One region of the Brevundimonas goettingensis genome, then DNA from elsewhere that is predicted to be linked to it. Evidence: predicted binding sites of a transcription regulator. Region 1 holds the regulator's gene; each other region holds the start of a gene.
The links. The regulator LexA, encoded in region 1, represses DNA repair genes until DNA is damaged. The targets are predictions, from matches to a motif close to ATGTTCNCNANNTGTTCT.
Positions count from the first base shown of each region.

Region 1 (5,041 bases):
GCGCCACGTCGGCCCGGTCCGCGCCGAGATCGGCTTCCGCACCGTCTTCAACCTGCTCGGCCCCCTGTCCAATCCGGCGGGCGCGCGGCGTCAGGTCATGGGCGTCTATGATCCCCGCCTGCTGGAGCCCCTCGCCGAGGTGCTCGGCCGCCTTGGCGCCACCCGGGCCTGGACCGTCCACGGCCAGGGTCTCGACGAACTGACCACCACGGGGCCCAGCGAGGTCGCGGAATGGAAGGACGGCGCCGTCCGCCGCTTCACCGTCACGCCCGAGGACGCCGGCCTGCCCCGCGCCGACATCGAGGCCCTGCGTGGCGGCGACGCCGAGACCAACGCCGAGGCCCTGACCGCCCTTCTGGCCGGCCGGACCGGTCCCTATCGCGACATTGTCCTGCTCAACGCCGCCGCCGCCCTCGTCGTCGCGGACAAGGCGGATGACCTCAAGTCCGGCGTCGCCCTCGCCGCCGCCGCCATCGACGACGGCAAGGCCGCCGACGCCCTCGCCGCTCTCGCCCGCATCACCTCCACGCCCCTGCCGATCGAAGACCTCGTATGACTGCCGCCCCTCGCGAAGACGTCCTTGCAAAGATCGCCGCCTACAAGCGCGAGGACGTCGCCGCGCGTAAGGCCGCCCAGTCGCAAGACCAGATCGAATCCCTGGCCATGATCGCCGGCATGCCGCGCGGCTTCCGTCACAGCCTCGAGAAACACGCCGCCCCCGGCCGTCCGGCCCTGATCGCCGAGATCAAGAAGGCCAGCCCCTCCAAGGGCCTGATCCGCGCCGACTTCAACCCGCCCGCCCTCGCAAAAGCCTATGAGGCCGGCGGCGCGGCCTGTCTGTCGGTCCTGACCGACGGCCCCAGCTTCCAGGGCGACGACGACTATCTGGTTCAGGCCCGGGCGGCGGTCGCCCTGCCCTGCCTGCGCAAGGATTTCCTCGTCGATCCCTGGCAGGTCGCCGAGAGCCGCGCGCTTGGAGCCGACTGCATCCTGATCATCCTGGCCATGATCGACGACGTTCTGGCGGGCGAGCTCCTGGCCGAGGCCCGCCGATTCGGCATGGACGCCCTGATCGAAACCCATGACGAGCTGGAAATGGGCCGCGCCGTCGCGCTGGGCGGCGACCTGATCGGGGTCAATAACCGTAGCCTGCGCACCTTCGAGGTCGACCTCGGCACGACCGCTCGCCTGTCGCATCTGGCCCCGAAGAACGCCCTTCTGGTCGCCGAGAGCGGGATCTTCACCCCTGACGACGTCGCCGACGTCTGCATGGCCGGCGCCCGCGCGATTCTGGTCGGCGAAAGCCTGATGCGCCAGCCGGACGTCGAGGCCGCGACGCGGGCCCTGCTGGATTGAGTTCACCTCTCCATTCGCGAAGGCGAATGGAGAGGACAGATCGGAGCGCAGCGACGATCAGGTAAGGGCTACACCGTATTGAAAATCGCTCACCGGAAACATCGCGTCGCCCCCTCCTGATCGCTGCGCGATCTGTCCTCCCCACGCACCTCCGCGCGTCGGGAGGTGAGCCGCTCCTGTTAAGTTGACATTAGTGAAGAACACTTACAGAACATCGACGACGGTTCACGTCTTGTTCTGAAGGCTCCTCCCATGCTCACGCGCAAGCAGCACGAACTCCTGATGTTCATCCACGAACGCATCAAGGAGACCGGCGTCTCGCCCTCGTTCGACGAGATGAAAGAGGCGCTGGATCTGGCGTCCAAATCGGGCATCCACCGGCTGATCACGGCGCTGGAGGAGCGCGGCTTCATCCGCCGCCTCGCCCACCGCGCCCGCGCCCTGGAGGTGACCAAGCTGCCGGAACAGGCGACGACGGGCCCGATTCGCGGTCGCGCCCCCTTCACCCCTGCGGTGATCGAGGGCGGCGGACGCTCGGCGCCGGTGTCCGAGGCCGCCAACGACACCCGCGAACTGGTTCTGGTCGGCAAGATCGCCGCCGGCGTGCCCATCGCCGCCATCCAGGGCGACAACGGCCGCTATCAGGTGCCCGAGGCCATGCTGGGCGCCGGCGAACACTACATGCTCGAGATCGAAGGCGATTCGATGATCGAGGCCGGCATCCTCAACGGCGATCTGGTGGTCATCAAACGCGTCGACACCGCCTCCTCGGGCGAGATCGTCGTGGCCCTGGTCGAGGGCGAGGAAGCCACCCTCAAACGCCTGCGCAAGAAGGGCCAGTCCATCGCCCTGGAGCCCGCCAACCGCAACTACGAGACCCGCATCTTCGGCCCCGACCAGGTCGAGGTCCAGGGCAAGCTGGTCGGCCTGATCCGCCAGTATCATTGAATACCTGACCCTCTCCCACAGGGAGAGGGAGGGACCCGCCGCGCAGCGGCGAGAGGGTGAGGGGTTCCGCCCTCACCGGTGAGCGACATGCCCCCTCACCCTTTCGGCTTCGCGCATCGCTACGCTCTGCGAGCCTCAAGCCCTCTCCCTATGGGAGAGGATTTGTCTTCGTCCACGGCCGATCCCCTCGCACATCCGCCGTCCAGACGGCCTCCCAGCCCGCGCCCCCATCTGACCCGGCGCGCCACAGCTCCACCGCCCCGCCGCGCGCGAAATCGACGCCGTCCAGCACCAGAGTGTCCGCGCACCCCGCCGGAACCGTCGCCACCCGCGCCCGAACGCTGACGACCGGCGCCGCCCCACACATGGCGCTTAGCACCTCCTCCGACGGCGGCTTCGTCCCCCACCACAGGGCCACGGGCGCCGCATCGCGCACCTGAGGCGCGCAGGCGAACCGCCCGCACACCCAGCCTTCGTCCGGACGGTCCGTCAGGGTCAGTCCTCGCCGCCGCGACCACAGGTCGGCCGCGAACTCGCGTACGCCCGGGCGCACCGCCACCGCCTCCTTGCCTGAGTGAAACGCCGCATTGGTCCCGCCGTCGCCGATCCATAGATCGGGCGTCGGCGCCCGGGGCCAGAGCATGACCGCCGCCGCCAGCGGCAGGCCCAGCCACCTCAGCCGCCCGCGCCACAGGCAGACGAACAGCACCCCGAGGAAGGCGATGGGCAGCACAAAGTCCGGCGCGCTCGCCACCGTCCTCACCGCCCCCGGCAGGCCCGCCGTCCAGTGGCCGATGACCAGCATCAGCTCGATCCCCTTGCCCGCCACCCATAGGAAGGGCGCGCCCAGCCCCACGGGCTCCAGCAAGGCCCCCAACGCCAGCGCCGGCATCATCACGAAATCCGCCATCGGCGAGGTCAGCAGATTGGCTCCCAGCCCATAGACGGCCGTCCGGTTGAAATGCTGCATGGCGAAGGGTCCGGTCGCCAGACCCGCGACCAGACTGGCCGTCACCGCCGCCGTGATCCATCCGCCGATCCTCTGGACGATCAGGATCGGCCAGGGCGCCGAAAGCTCCCTCACCCGCGCCGGCCAGGCCTCCACCAGCGCCACAAGCGCCGCCGTCGCCGCGAACGACATCTGGAAGCCCGGCGTCACTATGGCCTCGGGCTGGAGCGCCAGCACCACCAGGGCTGCGACCGCGAGCGCGTGCATGGTGATCGCCTGCCGGTCCAGCAGGATGGCCAGGAAGGCGATGGAATAGGTGATGGCCGCCCGCTCGGCCGGCGGCGGCGCGCCCGAGATCACCAGATAGGTCCCGACCGCGATCAGGCCCGCGACCGCCGCGACCTTCTTGCCCGACACCCTTAGCGCCACCCACGGCACGGCCGCCACGCCCAGCCGCACGGCGAAGAAGATGAAGCCGCCGACGACCGCCATATGCAAGCCCGAGATCGACAGGATGTGCGCCAGTCCGGAATCGCGCATGGCGTCCAGATCCTCGCGCGCGATCCAGGTCTCGTGCCCCGTGACCATGGCCGCCGCCACCCCGCCGGTGCGCGGCCCCAGCCGGTCGACGATCTTCTGCGCCAACGCAAACCGGATCGCATTCACCTTCATCGCCTGCCTCAGCCCCCACGGAGCCTCGGGCAGGACGGCGGGCCGCGTCGGCGACAGGGCGAAGGCCGTCCCGCCCATCCCCTCGAAGAAGGCGTTTCTCCCGAAATCATAGGCGCCCGGACTGGCCGGGGGCGGCGGCGGATTGAGGATGGCGAACAGGCGGATGGGCGTCCCCGGCGGCGGCGGATCGCCCTTCACCGTGGCCCTCAGCCGGATCGGCGTCGCCTCGGGCTCTAGACCCCGGATCCACACCGGCGCGACCACCACCCGGTGTCCGTTGGCGCCCGGACTGTCGACGTCCAGCACCCAGGCCTCGATCAGGGTCGGCGCGTCCAGCTCCGGCGCGATCGGCGCCGCGACCCGCTCGGTCCGAACCTTGGCCGCCGCCAGCCCAAGCGCCAGACACATCAGCAGCATCAGCGGCAGGGTCGCCGCTCGCGGCAGCCCCCTCGCCCGCGCCGCCAGCCACAGCCCGACCGCCAGCCCCGCCGCGACCAGCAGCGGCCACAGCGGAGGCTCGACCTTCAGTCCGAAATAGATCGCGCAGCCGCCGCCGAACGCCACCGGCGCCCACAACCGCCAGCGCAGCCCCTGTCCGCCGACCTCGTCGCGCACGAACGCGACGATCCTGTCTGGAAGGCTAGGCTTTGCCGCGTCGGGCGGTATAAGGGCGGCCCGTACGGACCTCCCTGCCATGACCTCTTCCTCCCCGACCGTCGTCACCCGCTTCGCCCCCTCGCCGACCGGTTCCCTGCACATCGGCGGCGCGAGAACGGCGCTATTCAACTACCTTTACGCGAAGGGGCGCAACGGCAAGTTCCTGATCCGTGTCGAGGACACCGATCGCGAGCGTTCGACCGATGAGGCGGTCAAGGCCATCTTCGACGGTCTGAGCTGGCTGGAGCTGTTCGCCGACGAGGAGCCGGTGTTCCAGTTCTCGCGCGCCGACCGCCACCGCGAGGTCGTCCAGACCCTGCTCGACAGCGGCCACGCCTATCGCGACTACACCACAGCCGAAGAGACCGGCCGTCTGCGCGACGAGGCCAAGGCCGAGCGCCGCAGCTTCGAATCCCCCTGGCGCGACCGCGTCGCCGCCGGGCTGGAGGCCGAACAGCC
Region 1 covers NZ_CP062222.1:1,391,973-1,397,013, forward strand. The annotation lists gene trpD (anthranilate phosphoribosyltransferase) at 1-556, shown strand, start outside; gene trpC (indole-3-glycerol phosphate synthase TrpC) at 553-1,356, shown strand; gene lexA (transcriptional repressor LexA) at 1,609-2,304, shown strand; gene IFJ75_RS06930 (ComEC/Rec2 family competence protein) at 2,453-4,540, opposite strand; gene gltX (glutamate--tRNA ligase) at 4,620-5,041, shown strand, end outside.

Region 2 (5,041 bases), 1.2 Mb from region 1:
TGCTGGGCGGGCTGTGGTTCCTGACGACCTGTCTGGTCCTGGCCCAGGCGGTGCGGTTGCTGGCGGGACCCATCGCCAGCCGGGTCACCTCGGCGGACACCTATTATGTCCTGCTGCGGCGTCTGCCGTGGATCGAGGGCGGCGTGGCTCTGACCGTTCTTGCCGTGGCTCTGGCGGCGCTGGCCGGGCGCGATGTGGTCGGGCGGCGGGTGCTGGCGGGGCTGGTGGTGGGCGCGGCCCTGCTGGCCACCGTCATGGGCGGCTTCATTCCCGTCCTGATAGGAGCGGCCGTGATCGCCGCGGGCCTCAGCCTGTGGTCGCAGGCCGCGCCGCGCTCGGTCTGGGGCGGCTGGCTGGGGCTGATCCTGCTGATCGGCCTGCTCGGGGCCGGGGCCCAGGCGGTCGCGCCCGAGGCGGCCTTCCTGCTGACCTGGCCCGCGCTCGCGGCGGCGGCGGCGGCGGCCCTGTCGGCCGCGATCGGCGCGCGTCTGGTCTCGAAGGCCTCGCTGATCCCCGCGGCGGTCGTCACGGTCGTCGGCGGCGGCTGGATCGCCAGCCTGGCCCACCCGATCTTCCTCGGCATAGGCATGGACCTGCCGGGCGTTCTCGCTCCGCTCGGCCTGCTGATCCTGATGTTCGTCCGGCCTCTGGCCCCGCCCCAGGTGGCGCGCGCCCTGGCCGGATGCGCCGCGGCCTGTCTGATCTTCGCCTGCGGGGTGTCGATGACGGCCCGTTTCGCCGAACCGGCGGAGCCTCCGGCCGCCTCGGCGGGCTGAGCCGCTAGATCACGATCAGCAGAAGCACGGCCGCGACCGCCGCCCCGGCGAGGATCAGCGGGCGATTGTGGCGATGCAGGAATGCGGCCAGATCACCGGTGACGGTGGCGGCGCGATAGTCATGGGCGTGAGGGTCGTCATGGTGGCATGTCATGTCGTCGTTAACGATCAGCGGCGGCCACGGTTGCATTTCTAACCGCGGCTTAATGCGTCAGAAACGGTCGCATGACCCATAGATGTTCCACGGATGTTCTCAGGAACGTCTTGGCAACCGCCCGGAAGCGTGTTCTACATCTGTTCACAGGGAGCGGGTCCACGGCGGGTCTCTCCCACGGCATTGATGGGAATCATGGCAAGGGAGAACGGTAAGATGGCTTCGCAGGCGGCATTGAAATTGGTGGGCAAGGAAGACGGCGACAAGCAACGCGCCCTGGAGGCGGCGATCGCGCAGATCGATCGCGCCTTCGGCAAGGGCTCGGTGATGAAACTGGGCAAGAACGGCGTCGCCGAGGTGATCCCCTCGGTCTCGACCGGTTCGCTGGGTCTGGACATCGCGCTCGGCATCGGCGGTCTGCCGCGCGGCCGGGTGATCGAGGTCTTCGGCCCTGAGTCCTCGGGCAAGACGACCCTGGCCCTGCACACGGTGGCCGAGATCCAGAAGGCGGGCGGCACCGCCGCCTTCGTCGACGCCGAACACGCGCTGGATCCGTCCTACGCCCAGAAGCTGGGCGTCAACCTCGACGAACTGCTGGTCTCCCAGCCCGATAATGGCGAACAGGCGCTCGAGATCGTCGACACCCTGGTGCGCTCGGGCGCGGTCGATATCGTGGTGGTCGACTCGGTCGCTGCGCTTACGCCCCGCGCCGAAATCGAGGGCGAGATGGGCGACAGCCTGCCGGGTCTTCAGGCCCGCCTGATGTCCCAGGCCCTGCGCAAGCTGACGGGCTCGATCAACAAGACCCAGTGCATCGTCCTGTTCATCAACCAGATCCGTCACAAGATCGGCGTCATGTACGGCTCGCCGGAAACGACGACGGGCGGCAATGCGCTCAAGTTCTACGCCTCGGTCCGTCTGGACATCCGTCGCACCGGCGCGATCAAGGACCGCGACGAGGTCACGGGCAACACCACCCGGGTCAAGGTCGTCAAGAACAAGGTCGCCCCGCCGTTCCGCGAGGTCATCTTCGACATCATGTACGGCGAGGGCATCTCCAAGCTGGGCGAGGTCATCGACCTGGGCGTCAAGGCCGGGGTGATCGAGAAGTCGGGCAGCTGGTTCTCCTATGACTCGACCCGCATCGGTCAGGGCCGCGAGAACGTCCGCGCCTTCCTCAAGGCCAACCCCGACATGGCAGACGCCATCGAGGACAAGGTGCGTAAATCGCAGAACAAGATCGCCGACGACCTGCTGGGCACGCCCGAGCCGGACGAAGGTCAGGATCTGGAGGGGTAGAATCCGTCCCCCTCAACGGGAAGGGTACCGCGACGCGCTTGCGTCATGGTGGAGGGGGCCAACCCCACCCAACGCATCCGGATCCAGCGCCTCCCCACCTGGGGAGGAACAGACACTCCCTCCGGCTGGTCCCCGCGACCCGCCGCCGACCCCGCGGGGCTCGGGCCGGAGTGAGCAAGGGCCGCCCCGCACAAGCGAGGCGGCCCTTTTTCCTTGGCCAGTTCATGTCGGCCGGCTCCGTCCTGCCGATCCGTGGCCTGTAGATCCCTTCGCCCCTCCCGACCCTGACGATCTCGCCGCCCGCGGCGGGCCGCGTATGCCGAGATGCAAGAGACGACCCGTTGCGTCGACTTCCGCCTCGAAAGCGGATCTCCACAAGGTCGCGACAGGGTGGGAGGCGGACGTTGAGCGATCACTGCGGCCAGGCCACTTCGACCTGTGTACCGTCGCAAGGGATAGGCAGCGAACAACCGGTCGTCCATCATGCCTGAGAATGGGGGTGATGGATGTCGATCTGGCTTTATCTTGCGGCGTCGGTCGGTCTGGCCGCCGCTCAGGCCGAGACGGGCAGGGATTGGGCTGAAACCCTGCGAGTGGACGCCACGGCGATCCATGACGCCGTCGCCTCGAGTCACCCGGGGATGGTCAATCCCGACGACCCGAGTTTTTCATCGACGAACGAAACGCAATACGCCCTGGCGCTGGATCGGGCCCGAACAGCCCGCAGCTTTGCCGACTATTTCTTCGCCATCCAGCACTACACCGCCGCCTTCGACGACGGTCACCTCGGGTTCGGAGTCTTCGGGGCGACCCCCGATCAGGTAAGGGCCTGGCCGGGGTTTATCGCGGGGGATGATGGAAGCCGGGGGCTGGTGGTGACACGGGCCGAGGCATGGTCAGGCGTTTCCGTGGGCGCCCACCTCAAGTCGTGCGACGGTCGTGACGCCTTCCAGATCGGAAAGGATCGGGTGGGCGCCCGCTTCGGTCGCTGGGAGCTCGCCTCCCAGCGGGCCATATTCGCCGCGATGGTCATGCTGGACACCGGCGACCCCTATGTCGCGCCCATCCGGCACTGCGTGTTCGACAGCGAGGGCGGCGAGGTCTCGATCGATCTCGACTGGCGAACGGCCGAACCCGGGTTCTTTTCTCGCTACAAGGTCTTCGACTCGCCGCCGCGCCAGGTCACCGGAATGCGCCGGCAGGATGACGGCGCCTACTGGATCACGCTTCCGACCTTCAACGGAAACCCCGAGAGCGACGACGGCCGCGCCTTGGAGGCTCTCCTCGCAGAGATTTCAGCGCAGGCGGACGCCCTGCGTCACGCGCCCACCATCGTCTTCGACCTGCGGGGGAACGGCGGCGGCTCGTCGGCATGGTCGGCTCGTATCGCCGAAGCGATCTGGGGCGCTGGCGCCTTCGAGCACGCGCAGGAGCCTCCGATGACCGTGGTCTGGAGAGCGTCCGAGGCCAATGTGCAGTCCCTGCGTCACGGGCTCAAGAAACGGGACGTGAATGGCAATCTCTCGCCCGGTACGCGAGAATGGTATCGCGCATCCATCGCCGGACTGGAGGCGGCGATCGCGAAGGGCGACGATCGCTGGATCATACCGCCGAGCGTCGGCGACGATCCCGGGAATGCCGATGCGGCGCCCTATCATCCGCCCGTCGGTAAGGTGTTTGTGCTGACGGACGAGGCGTGCATGTCGGCCTGTCTCGACGCGGTGGATTTATGGGGCCGGCTCGGCGCCACGCCCATCGGGCATGAGACCGGCGCCGACACCATCTACATGGAAGTCCGCGACATCAATGTGCCGAGTGGCCTCGGCCAGATGTCCCTACCCATGAAATTCTACATCGGCCGGGCGCGCGGGCACAATCAGCCGGTCGCGCCCGTCCATCGCTTCGAAGGCGACATGAACGATACGGCGGTCCTCGAGACCTGGGTGTCGGGCCTCGCCATCGAGGCCCGCGATCCGAACTGATGTCCGCAACGGGTCGTGACCATACAACCCCACACCTCCGGATACCGGACCAGCGGGCGACCGTCAGGGGTGGAAGGCGGATATTGCCCGGTTTAACCTCCCGCCATGCGTTTGATCGTTTGCGCCCTTGTCCTGTCTACGCTCGGAGCCTGTCCCCGCCCCCACTCTCAACACGAACCCCCGACGCGACGAAGAGGTGAGCGGTCTCGATTATCGCGTCGCCTATAAGCGACGGAGGGCGGCTTCAAGGGCATGTCCATGTTCGTCGATCCTGCGTCCGGCGAGACGTGGGCGGCCTTTCGCGATGACCAGGATGCGGTGGAGAAAGAGGATCCCGGCGACCCACTGTCGCCCTGCGCCCGGGATGCGATCGGCTGTTTCCGGACAACGGTCGGGCCGCCACTGCTGTCCGCCTTGCCACCCCCGGATTTCCTGAACGGCGCCTTCCGCTATTCCGCCCGACCCAGACGGTATTGGGCGATGCCTTGCAACGAGATCAGCGCGATCTCCGATCGCGGCGCCACCATCAGCGTCGTCTGTCCGACGGTGGGTCTGGTGGAGTTTTCGTTCGACGTCCCAGGCAGCGAAAGCCCGGTGGAGCGATACCAGTGGAAGAGCATGAACGGCCTGTTCGCCCAACGCTAGGCCCCGACGGGTTGATCTACGGCCCTGACCTCACCAGCTGGATCAGACATCCCGGACCCGCCCGGCACGGCGCTTACAGCCCCTTGCAACCCTCTGCGCAAAGCGCGACGCTCGCTTGGCTCCGGGGAGGGAGCGCAGGGGCCGCAGAGCCCGGGAGGGACCATGTCCAGCAAGCCCATCGCCAT
Region 2 covers NZ_CP062222.1:195,824-200,864, reverse strand. The annotation lists gene IFJ75_RS00995 (M20/M25/M40 family metallo-hydrolase) at 1-776, shown strand, start outside; gene IFJ75_RS00990 (hypothetical protein) at 781-930, opposite strand; gene recA (recombinase RecA) at 1,147-2,229, shown strand; gene IFJ75_RS00980 (S41 family peptidase) at 2,736-4,211, shown strand; gene IFJ75_RS00975 (hypothetical protein) at 4,464-4,856, shown strand; gene IFJ75_RS00970 (hypothetical protein) at 5,019-5,041, shown strand, end outside.
Region 2: the regulator LexA is predicted to act here: its motif matches at 1,013-1,030, upstream of recA (recombinase RecA).

Region 3 (5,041 bases), 280 kb from region 1:
ACGCCATCGAGAGGTTCGGCGGGATCGAAGGCCAATCGCCCTGCGAACAGGGTACGATCAAAGCCGCTCTCGAGAACAGCGACGGTGACAGGCCGGGCCCCCTCGAGATCTTCGGTCGCAGGCTCGCGTGCCGGCCAGATGTCGGCGGGCCGATGTGAGGGAACATCCAGCCAGGCCTTGAGGGCGGCGGCCATGGTTTCGCGGCAGGGCGGCACATAGACCGCCTCGGCGGCCATGCCGGCCAGGGCGAGGCCGCCCATGATGTCGATCGACCCTTGCGCCCTGGCTTGCGGATCGACCACCAGGGCGGCGCTCCCGGCGTGGAAGGCCGGGCTGGCGGTCTGGGTGACGCCGTAACGGCTCAGCACCTCATCGCGGACCACGGACGGGTCTGCAGACTCCAGCGTTCTGGACAAGGTTCTGACGGCAACGTCGCAGCGGGCCGGGACCGGGGCCGCGGCGCCGGCCGCCATGGCCTCTCTGACCAGATACCCCACCTGCTTCATCTGAGGTTTGGATTCGTGGGTCCGCTGCTCCCGGATCAGGGCGACGGAGTCGTCGGGGCGACCTTGCAGGAGGGCGATGGAGGCCAGGCCGATCCGCAACCGGGCCTCGATTTCCGGGTCGGTGATCCGGTAGTCCGACAAGAGCCGTTCGCCCTCGCGCCGGATGTGGGGCACAAGCGCGTCCAGGAACGCGGGTGTCAGATAGATTTCACTCGGAGGACCTGCGACCTCGAAACGGGTCGCAGGGAGATCGGCGCGGGAGGCGATGACGGGTCTGGCGTCCTGGGCCGAGGCGCCGGTCGCCATGACGACCCAGGCCGCAGCCAATATAGCGATCCGCATCCTTGTTCCCCCTCGATCAGCCCTCAGGTTACAGCGACGGTTTCGCACGACAAGGGTTTGTGAAGCTCGCCGGCGGTCATGGGCCCTTAGGAGGCTTGGGGCCCGTAAACCGGGTGATGCTCGGTGGACACGAGGCGTCTGGTTTGGGGCGGCTGGTCGCTTTCGGGGGGGCGTTGATTTCGTAGCGCGCCTTGGCGTCCGCCGATACTCACGCTCCCTGTCGCAGAGAGCCGGTGTGGCCTGAATCAACAGGGCCGCCGGCGAATTCCGGACGGGCGATGGGCCCCGGCCCGGCTCGCCGGGTCGGCAGAGCAGGCGGCCAGGACGCCTGATCGGGCGCGAACCGCTTCGCGGCACGGATAGAATGCCGACCCGGGACCCGCCAGGGGATGACCGGGCAGTGCGAGTTTCGGGCGCGGCCGGGCGGTTCGCTTCAAATCCGACAAGGCGCGTGCCGCTTCCTGGTCAGGGCATGGATCAGAAAACCGGAGCAGGGAGAAGGGGACGGATGCTGTGCAGGACGTCGCGGCCGACGGATCTGCGCGCCGGACGACGTCTCACGCGGCCTCGTCTGCCGTCCTGGGTCCGAGGGCGGCGAACTGCTGCCGGGCCAGGGCCTCGTCATAGAAGACCTCGGACTGACGGGGCGGGGCCAGAAGATAGAACTGGGTGACGGGAAAGGGATCGCTGCGGTCGCGACGCCAGAGCGCGCGTCCCTCGGCGGCGTCCAGTCGGGTCCACTTGCCCGGTTCGTTCGGATGATCGAGCTTAGTCATGGGCCCAACCTACAGCGTTCGTCCGGATTTTCGAGGGATGGACGCGGCTATCGGGCCGAAACCCCGTCGGGTGTGGCTCCAGCGCCCATAAGGACGTTCACAATCTGTTCTCGTGGATGTAGGCTCGCAGCACCATGACCGAAACGGCCGTCCGCAAGATCATCCACGTCGACATGGACGCCTTCTACGCGTCGGTCGAGCAGCGTGATGATCCGGCCTTGCGGGGGCGGCCCGTCGCCGTCGGCTATCCCGCGAAACGGGGCGTGGTGGCGGCGGCCAGCTATGAGGCGCGGGAGTTCGGGGTCCGGTCCGCCATGCCCTCGACCACCGCCATGCGCAAATGTCCGGATCTGGTTTTCACCCCGCCGCGGTTTGAGGTCTACAAGGCGGTGTCCCGCCAGATCCATGCCGTCTTCGCCGACTACACCCCTCTGATCGAGCCCCTGTCGCTCGACGAGGCCTATCTCGATGTGACCGAGAACCTGCGCGGCCTGGCGACGGCGTCCGAGACCGCGCAGGACATCCGCCGGCGCATTCTGGATGAGACCGGGCTCACCGCCTCCGCCGGGATTTCCTACAACAAGTTTCTGGCCAAGCTGGCGTCCGACCAGATGAAGCCCGACGGCCAGTTCGTGGTCCCGCCCGGCCGGGGAGAGGCCTTTGCCGAGACCCTGCCCGTGACCCGCTTCCATGGCGTGGGGCCGGTGACCGCCAAACGTATGCACGACCTGGGGATTCATACGGGCGCGGATCTCAAGGCGCAGACCCTCGAGTTCCTGCAGCGCCATTTCGGAAGTTCGGGACGCTGGTATTACGACATCGCGCGCGGCATCGACCACCGCCCCGTTCGCCCGGACCGCGAGCGCAAGTCCTCGGGCTCGGAGACGACCTTCGCCGAGGATCTGACCGATCCGGTCGGCATCGAGGCCGGGGTCAAGGCCATGGCGGCCGACGTCTGGGCCTGGTGCGCGCAGACCGGCGTGCGTGGCCGCACCGTCACCGTGAAGGTCAAATGGGCGGACTTCCGGCAGGCGACCCGCAGCCGGTCCGTCCAAGGCCGCGTCGATGACCTGGAGACCCTCAGCGCGGTCGCCCTCGACCTCGTTCGCTCGCTCTATCCACCCCGGATGGGGGTCCGCCTGGTCGGCGTCACCCTGTCCAACCTGGACCGCTCGCCCGCCCCTTCGGCCGGCGAGCCGCAACTGGCGCTCGGATGAGGCCTTCAGGCCGGATCAGGCGTTAGGGCGGGCATGGTTGTCTTTCTGGATTTCGAGGCCTCGTCCCTCAGCGACGACTCCTATCCGATCGAGGTCGGCTGGGTCTTCGAGGACGGGCGCGGCGAGAGCCATCTGATCCGGCCGGCGGACGACTGGCGCGACTGGGGCCCGCAGGCGGAGGCCATCCATAAGCTCTCCCGAGCCCGCCTGCTTGAGGTCGGGACCTCTCTCGAGCATGTCGCGCGCCGCATGGTCGAGGTCCTTTCCGGCCACGCCCTTTACGCCAGCGCCCCGTCCTGGGATGGCAAGTGGCTCAGCGTTCTGCTGCGGCGCGCCGGTCTCGCGCGCAAGGCCCTGACCTTGCGCGATACCGATGAGGCCCATGCCGCCCTTGCCTCCGGAATCCTGTCCGGGGTCCTGTCGGATGTCGAGGTCGAAGCCCTCATCCCGACCCTGATCCGTCGCGCCCGGATCGAGCGGGAGAGCGTGCCGGTTCGCCACCGGGCGCTCGCCGACGCCGAGGAAGAACGCCAGGTCTGGCTGACCGTCGGGCGATTGGCCGAGGCGGAACGGGCCCGCCGGCTGTCCTAGTTGCCGCCCTCGCGGCCGCCGGCGGCGCGCAGCAGGTCGCCGACCCTGCGTCCATCGAGACGACAGGCGGCGATGACCCGGTCATAGACGATGACCCTGCCGTTGCGGCCGCGTACGGCGACGCAGGCGAGCACCCGCCCTCTGACCAGCCGGGAGAGCCGGTCGCGGTCGGCGCGACCCGTCGGGCTGTGCAGTTCAGGCGCATCGAAATCGGACAGGCGCACCTCGATCCAGGTGGCGGGGTCCGCGCCCGGTCCCACGCAGAGGCTGTCGCCGTCGCCGACGTAGCGGACTTGGCCGGAGAAGGTCTCGCCCGCGCGGGCGGGCAGACGGCCCTCGCAGGGATCGGCATGGGCGAGCGCGGGCAGGGCGGCGGCGGCGGCGGCGAGGCCGGCGAGGAGGGGAAGCCGTGTCATCACGACAGGATGGGGCGCTTCCGTCGCCTCGCCAAGCGACGATCCGGCCGAAAGGGAGAGCGAGGGCCGCGCGGGGCGCTCCGATGGGGAGTGAGGATCAGGAGATCGCCATGAAACCGCTCTCGCGCACGTCGGAAGTCCGTTGGGTCGAGCCGTCGCCGCGCGGCGCCGCCCGCCGGCCCCCGGGCCGTGAGGTTTCGGCGCCCGAACCGTCCTGCCTCGCCGGCCTGGACGACCGCGTCCTGCTGGCCCTTCTTCTGGATCGCTGGCTGCCGCCGGCCGAGGTCGATGCGGCCGCACAGGGCCTGATCGCGCGGTTCGGGTCGCTCGGCGACATCGCCGCCGCCGAGATCGCCGAGCTCGGGCGGGTCGCGGGGATAAGCGCCCCGGTGATCCGGGACCTCAAGCTGCTGCGTGAGCTCAGCGTGCGACTGGCGCGCAGCGCCGCCAGCACGCGTCCGGTCCTGTCGTCGTGGTCGGCGCTCCTAGCCTATGCCCGAACGACGCTCGCCCACCTGCCCCGGGAGCAGTTCCGGGCCCTCTACCTGGATCGTCGCAACCGGCTCCTTGGCGACGAGCTGGTCGCGGACGGCACCGTCGATCATGCCCCCGTCTATCCGAGGGAAGTCATCCGGCGGGCGCTCGAGCTCTCGGCCTCGGCCCTGATCCTCGTCCACAACCATCCTTCGGGAGATCCCGCGCCGTCGCAGGCGGACATCGCCATGACCCGTCAGATCGTCGAGGCGGCCGGCGTCTTCGGGCTTCAGGTCCACGATCACCTGGTCGTGGGTCGCGAGGGCACGGCGAGCTTTCGCGCCCTGGGCCTGTTGTGAGGCGATCATGACCCTGCGCTCCATCGTCTTGGCCCTCGGCGGCGACCTCTACCAGGGCGGTCATCGCGCCAATGTGCCCGCGCCGGGCCACAGCCGGGCCGACCGGTCGGTTTCGCTCCTTCTCTCGAACGGGCGGGTCATCATCCATGGTTTCGGGGCGGCGGACTGGCGCGCGGTGCGCGATCAGCTCCGCGACGGCGGATTCATCGACGCCGCCGGCCGTCTGAGAGGCGGCGGGGAGGCCGGTTCGAGCGCGCCGAAGCCGGACCGCCGGATCCGGCTCGAGACCGCCCTGCGTCTGTGGGAGGGCGGCGTTGACCTTTCCGGAGGCGATCCGGCGTCGCTTCATCTGCGCCGCCG
Region 3 covers NZ_CP062222.1:1,669,189-1,674,229, reverse strand. The annotation lists gene IFJ75_RS08330 (S8 family serine peptidase) at 1-848, opposite strand, end outside; gene IFJ75_RS08325 (hypothetical protein) at 1,406-1,624, opposite strand; gene dinB (DNA polymerase IV) at 1,759-2,841, shown strand; gene IFJ75_RS08315 (3'-5' exonuclease) at 2,875-3,432, shown strand; gene IFJ75_RS08310 (thermonuclease family protein) at 3,429-3,848, opposite strand; gene radC (RadC family protein) at 3,959-4,681, shown strand; gene IFJ75_RS08300 (DUF7146 domain-containing protein) at 4,689-5,041, shown strand, end outside.
Region 3: the regulator LexA is predicted to act here: its motif matches at 1,718-1,735, upstream of dinB (DNA polymerase IV).